DNA from 2 places in the Pseudomonas vanderleydeniana genome. Region 2 is predicted to be linked to the other one. Evidence: riboswitches for the same ligand, from Rfam matches in the RefSeq annotation. Region 2 holds a riboswitch; the other holds the start of a gene.
What was found. A riboswitch is a leader RNA that binds a small molecule or an ion and turns the genes downstream of it on or off. The one in region 2 is predicted to bind cobalamin.

Region 1 (3,206 bases), 1.9 Mb from region 2:
AGTGGATGAGAGGTTATCCTTCGCCACTCTTTTCCGATTGTCAGTGCTCGTTTGCCGGCATTCGTGTCGGGATATTCCTTTTCAGGCGCGCGTAGATCCCTGCTGTTTCGTTTGGCCGGAAGACAGGGAGCTGGCGGTGATGGCCAGCAATATGATTGTCATGCCTGATAGCTGGGTGGTCGTGAGCACTTCGTCGAGTAAGGACCAGGACAGCGCTGTAGCAACCACCGGCTGCAAGAGCAGTATCAACGAGCTGAACGAGGCCGCGAGTCTTTTCAGGGCCAGGGTCACTAGCAACTGTCCGAACACCTGACCACACAGTGCCAGGGCCAGCAGCAGCGCCCAAGTCGAGAGCTCATGGGGGAGCGGAGCGCCTGACATGATGAACAGCGGAAATAGCAGCAGGCTGCAGCCGGTCGTGATCAGCAGCATGATCGAGGTCGGCGTGCACTCGTATTGCCTGACTTTCTTGATGCTCACTATATAGGCTGCGTAAAAGAATGCGGCCAGCAGAGCAAGGGCTTCTCCCGCATGATCACGGCTTATGGGTTTTTCTTTGATGCACAGCACGTACAGGCCGGTGATGGCTAGCAACAGGCACAGCAATTCGATTTTCCTGGGTTTGTCGATAATACCGACCGTACCCATCAGTACGACAAAAAACGGTGCGCAATTGGTCAGCAGGCTAGCGATAGCGACATCGGTATATCTGATCGCCAGATGCATCACCGCCAGGTCGGCGCTAAAGAGCACTATTGCCAGCAGGGTCAGACTGTAGAAACGCCCGGTTCTGGGGAGGCGCGACAGTTGTGTGGGTGCCAGTGCACAGAACAGCAACATGAATGGGACTGCCAGCAGGACCCGATAGAACGCCGAAACCTCGGCTTCAAAGGGCAATGTCTTGACGATGACCGGTGCGACACCCAGCAGCGCGGCACCGCCCAGCAGTGACAGGATCGGAACGACTTCAGGCATGGCTGAGTCCTCATGCTGGCGCTCTTGTTTCTTTACTGTCGGGATACGTTATTCCCACGCGGACCATCGCGAGAAATGAGTTTTCCTCGCAGGCCCCATTTCGCCGGTTAATACCCCTGGCCATCGGGTACAGACGGTCGGCTTCAATTGACGCTCCACCCCCAACCCTCTAACCTTCGCGGTTTGTTTCAGGTGCTCTGTGACCTGGCGTCGACAGAGTGAAACAGGGAAGCCGGTGAGCCCTCAGGCAGGTGCGATCCCGGCACTGCCCCCGCAACGGTAAATGAGTCAAGGCTGCGCTTTTCGCCACTGTGCCGATGGCATGGGAAGGTGCGCGGTCCCGCGTTCGCGCCGCTCATGAGTCCGGAGACCGGCCTGATCCATTCCACAGCATCACGGTGGGCGATGCTGGACGGCCTTGGCCGTGCCTCCGTCTGCCCGCCGTTTGCCTTATCCAGCCCCAACGGAGAGCTGCCATGAACGAGTCCCCCGAACGCGACGAACGCCACCTGGCCCGCATGCAGCGCAAGAAGGCGGTGATCGACGAGCGTATCGCCAATGCCCCGAACGAATGCGGCCTGTTGCTGGTGCTGACCGGCAACGGCAAGGGCAAGAGCAGCTCGGCCTTCGGCATGCTCGCCCGGGCCATGGGCCACGGTATGCAGTGCGGCGTGGTGCAGTTCATCAAGGGCCGCAACAGTACCGGCGAGGAGCTGTTTTTCCGCCGCTTCCCCGAGCAGGTGCGTTTCCATGTGATGGGCGAGGGCTTTACCTGGGAGACCCAGGACCGCCAGCGTGACATCGCCGCCGCCGAAGCCGCCTGGGCGGTGTCCCGGGAAATGCTCGCCAATCCGGAGATCGGGCTGGTAGTGCTCGACGAGCTGAACATCGCCCTCAAGCACGGCTATCTGGATCTGGACCAGGTGCTGAGTGACCTGCAGGCCCGTCCGCCGATGCAGCATGTGCTGGTGACCGGTCGTGGCGCCAAGCCGGAGCTGATCGACCTGGCCGATACCGTCACCGAGATGGGCTTGCTCAAGCATGCGTTCCAGGCCGGGATCAAGGCACAGAAAGGCATCGAGCTATGAGTCAGGCGCGTCATTGCCCGGCGGTGCTGATTGCCGCGCCGGCTTCCGGCCAGGGCAAGACCACGGTGACGGCAGCCCTGGCGCGCCTGCACCGTAACCAGGGGCGCACGGTCCGGGTGTTCAAGTGTGGCCCGGACTTCCTCGACCCGATGATTCACGAACGCGCCAGTGGCGCGCCGGTGTACCAGCTCGACCTGTGGATGGTCGGTGCCGAGGAAAGCCGCCGGCTGCTCTGGGAAGCGGCGGGCGAGGCCGACCTGATCCTGATCGAAGGCGTCATGGGGCTGTTCGACGGGACGCCGTCGAGTGCCGACCTGGCGCGGCATTTCGGCGTGCCGGTATTGGCGGTGATCGACGGTACGGCCATGGCCCAGACCTTCGGTGCCCTGGCCCTGGGACTGGCGCGCTACCAGCCGGACCTGCCGTTTGCCGGGGTGCTGGCGAACCGGGTCGGTACCGTGCGCCATGCGCAATTGCTCGAAGGCAGCCTGACCGAAGGCCTGCGCTGGTACGGCGCGCTCTCCCGCGAAACCGGGATCGAGCTGCCGAGCCGCCACCTTGGGCTGGTCCAGGCCAGCGAGCTGAATGACCTCGATCGGCGCCTCGATGTCGCTGCCGAGGCCCTGGGGGCCAGTTGCGAAGTCGCGCTGCCGCCGCCAGTCGAATTTGCGGCACCGCCCTCTGCCAGCGTCGAACCGCTGTTGGCCGGCGTGCGTATCGCCGTCGCCCACGATGAGGCCTTTGCCTTCATCTACGGTGCCAACCTGGATCTGCTGCGGGCGCTGGGCGCCGAGCTGCATTTCTTCTCGCCGATCCACGACAGCGCGTTACCCGAGGTCGACAGCCTGTACCTGCCGGGTGGCTACCCGGAGCTGCACCACCTGGCGCTGGCGCAGAACCAGCCGATGCTGGCGGCGATCCGAGCGCACCACGCCGCGGGCAAGCCGCTGCTCGCCGAATGTGGCGGCATGCTCTACCTGCTCGAAGCGTTGACCGATGTCGACGGCCAGCGCGCCGAACTGCTCGGGCTGCTGGCGGGCGAGGCGGTGATGCAGAAGCGCCTGGCCGCGCTGGCCCTGCAGGCCGTGGAGTTGCCGGAAGGATCGCTGCGCGGCCATACGTATCACCATTCGTTGACCAGCA
Region 2 (3,206 bases):
CGGCTGCAGGGCCGCGGCCTCGAAGAACACCAATGGCAGTTGCAGGTGCCGGGCCAGTTCAATCAGTCCCGGCTCGTGGCGTTTCCCGTCGATGCTGGCCAGGCCTGCGATGCTGGCCAGGTCGATTCGCCGGGCCAGCAGCGATTGTTCCAGCAACTGCAGCAGCACCGGGGCTTCGCAACCTTGTCGGCAACCGAAACCAACCGCCAAGGTCGGTTTCGCGTCGGGAGTTGTCATGCCGGGTACTGATCGTCGTTCTTGCGACGGAACAGCCACGCACTGACCAGGCCCAGGGCCAGCCAGAAGACGGCGTTGGTCAATTGCGAGGCGATCTTGAACTGCGCTTCCAGTGCGGGCGGCGCAAGGCTCGAATGTACTTCCGGCTGTGGTGCGCCAATCACGTGAGGAACCACGATAATGGCCACGCCGAGCAACTTGAGTGCCCAATGCCGACCGAACACAAGCAGGGCGATGGCCACGGCGGTGGACGCTGCGGTGCTGGCCCACCAGATCTGCCGTTGCAGCAGGTCCGCGGCGGCCGTGCCGGGCAGCTCTGGCGGCAGCCCCAGGGTGGGCGCCAGGCAGAAGGTGGCATAGCCGGCCAGGCCCCAGAGCAGTCCCTGGGACGTGCGATTGGGTGCGCGCAGGGTATAGAGGCCGGCGAGCATCAGGGCGAAGCCGACGGCAACTACCAGGTTGCCACCTGTGGTCGACAGCACGCGCTGCCAGCCATCTTCAGGCTCCCAGGCTTCTGCATCGTGTTCATGGCTGTGGCCGGCCAGGGCGGCATCGGTGTGTTCATGGGCTTCGCTGGCAGGCGCCTTCTCGTAGGTTTCCGCCTCGAGAATCAGTGGCGCGACCCAGAAGCTCTGTAGCAGGGTCAGCAGCAGGGCGGCCAGCAGTCCGCTGAAACCGGCGGTTCGGGCAATGCGCTGGATCATGTCGGTTGTCTCAATGGCACGGGAAGGCGGCGCTATGGCGCGTGTCATGGGCCGCATTGTGGACGGCATCGATATGCGAGAAACCGGCGAAGTAAACCAGCAGCACGCCGAGCACACTGGCACCGATGGCGGCAACCAGGCGTTGAGTGCGAGTCGATGTAGTCGTGCCGCTATGGCTGGCGGTAGTAATGGACATGGCGCTTCCCTCTGCGATTTTCAGCGGGCGGCCAAGCGCAAGAAAACCTGTCGGAACGGGTCCGCAGGTTTCAACAGCGCCTGCCCACCGCAGGTTTGTCATTCGATTTTTCCGGGCCGGTCTCCGGGCTCGCGAGGGGTTCGAGCGTGGCTTGAACCTTCCAGCATCACCTTCCCATGCCGAGTGGCACAGTGGATCCGACGCTTCTCTCGCTTACCGTTGCGGGGGCAGCACCGGACTTGCCTGGCGTGATGAATCATCATCCGCCGACGCACCGGTTTCCCGTTTCACCCTGTGAAGGGCACCCAGAACAGGCGGCTAGGAAACCATGCCGTGTGTCCGTGCGTCAACTGAACCGAGCGCGGTCAAGGCGTCATGGATGCGCAGGCATGAATGAGGGGTGGGCTGAACTTAAAGTGAATTCTAGAATAAAAAAATCAATAAAAACAAAAAGTTATATTATGCTTTTGATCTTGTCCCTTAACTGGTCGATGGAGAAGGGCTTGCCGATCACCTGCATGCCGGCGGGCACCTCGATGCTTTCGGCGTAGCCGCTAGCGAACAGAACCGACAGTTCGGGGCGAGCCTGGCGCGCCGTGCTCGCCAGTTCGCGGCCATCCATGTCGGGTAGGCCGACGTCGGTCATCAGCAGGTCGATCGGCATGGCCGGGTCGTTGAGGATTTCCAGGGCCTCGTCACTGCTGCCGGCCTCCAGTACCTTGAATTCCAGTTCCTCCAGCACATCGACAATCAGCATGCGGACAATGGTGTCGTCTTCGACGACGAGGATGGTGGAGCTGGCTGCACACATGGCGGTTTTCCCGAAAAGTGAAAGCGGGAACAGGAGGCTGCCTGTCCCTTGTCTTGTATTGGTAAGCGGCGAATCGGTACAAGTTCTATTTCTTGTACAAAAAAACATTGGCTGTATAAGTGTGGCAGGATAGCCGGTCTGGTTGATGCTGTGCAGTGCGAGGCGAGAAAATGCCTTCTACGCTGTGAGAAAAATGGATCCTTTTTTCAGAATTACGGCAAACTCCTTAATTTTCAAGACTTCCTCCGGGGCCCGAAATGAATTCACCGTCTTCGGTTGATGAGAGCAGTTTTCGCAAACTCTTGAGCCGCAACATCAGCCTGCCATTGGGGGTGGGCGTACTCAGTGCCGTTTTCTTCGTGGCCCTGATCACCTATCTGCTCTCGGTGATCCAGTGGGTGCAGCACACCGACCGGGTGATCAACAACGTCAACGAGGCGATGACGCTGTCGGTCGACCTGGAGACCGGCATGCGCGGGTTCCTGATCACGGGCGACGAGCATTTCCTCGATCCCTATGAGGTCGCCAAGCCGAAGATCATTGCCGAACTGCGTAGCCTGCAGCAGCTGGTGGGGGATAATCCGCAGCAGGTCGATCGCTTCAGGCGTATCGAGGCCCTGCAGGGGGCCTGGACCGAATACGCGCAGTCGATGATCGATCTGCAGCGTAGCAAGGGCGACTATCGCGAGGCGATCAAGGCTGGCCGGGGCAAGCGCCTGACCGACGAGATTCGCAACGAGTACACCAACGCCATCGACACCGAGCAGCAACTGCGCCTGGCTCGCAATGAGGATGTCAGGCATACCACCATCTGGATCATTGGTGTCTACCTGGTCTTCGTACTGGGCCTGAGCGCGCTGCTGGCCTATGTTGGAAGAAAAAATTTACTAGATCTTTCAAATAGTTATGGGAAAACCCTCGAGTCGCAACGCAAGAGTTCGGAGCGGCTCGAGAAGCAGGCCTGGCTGCGTGGCGGACAGAATGAGTTGGGCTCGCAGATGCTGGGGCAACTGGGGTTGGGCCCACTGGGGCGCAACATCCTGCAGTTCTGCTCCCAATACCTGGATTGTGCCGTGGGGGCCCTGTATGTTCGTGAGGAGCATGGTGGTTTCCGGCGTATCGGTACCTACGGCCTATCCCGCGAGCAGGAGCAGCAGCGGGTGGAGATTTTCACCGACGAAGGCATTGTCGGCCAGGTCGCGACCCAGGGGCGGCTGATTCGCCTGGATGCAGTCCCGGAGGATTACTTCAAGGTCAG

Region 1: another riboswitch for cobalamin. It lies ahead of cobO (cob(I)yrinic acid a,c-diamide adenosyltransferase); the one in region 2 lies ahead of HU752_RS17115 (CbtB domain-containing protein).

The regions. Positions count from the first base shown of each region.
Region 1 covers NZ_CP077093.1:5,722,145-5,725,350, reverse strand. The annotation lists gene HU752_RS25675 (DMT family transporter) at 82-975, opposite strand; cobalamin riboswitch at 1,149-1,368, shown strand; gene cobO (cob(I)yrinic acid a,c-diamide adenosyltransferase) at 1,452-2,063, shown strand; gene HU752_RS25665 (cobyrinic acid a,c-diamide synthase CobB) at 2,060-3,206, shown strand, end outside.
Region 2 covers NZ_CP077093.1:3,795,498-3,798,703, reverse strand. The annotation lists gene HU752_RS17125 (cobalamin biosynthesis protein) at 1-237, opposite strand, end outside; gene HU752_RS17120 (CbtA family protein) at 234-941, opposite strand; gene HU752_RS17115 (CbtB domain-containing protein) at 952-1,137, opposite strand; cobalamin riboswitch at 1,235-1,461, opposite strand; gene HU752_RS17110 (response regulator) at 1,592-1,948, opposite strand; gene HU752_RS17105 (response regulator) at 2,206-3,206, shown strand, end outside.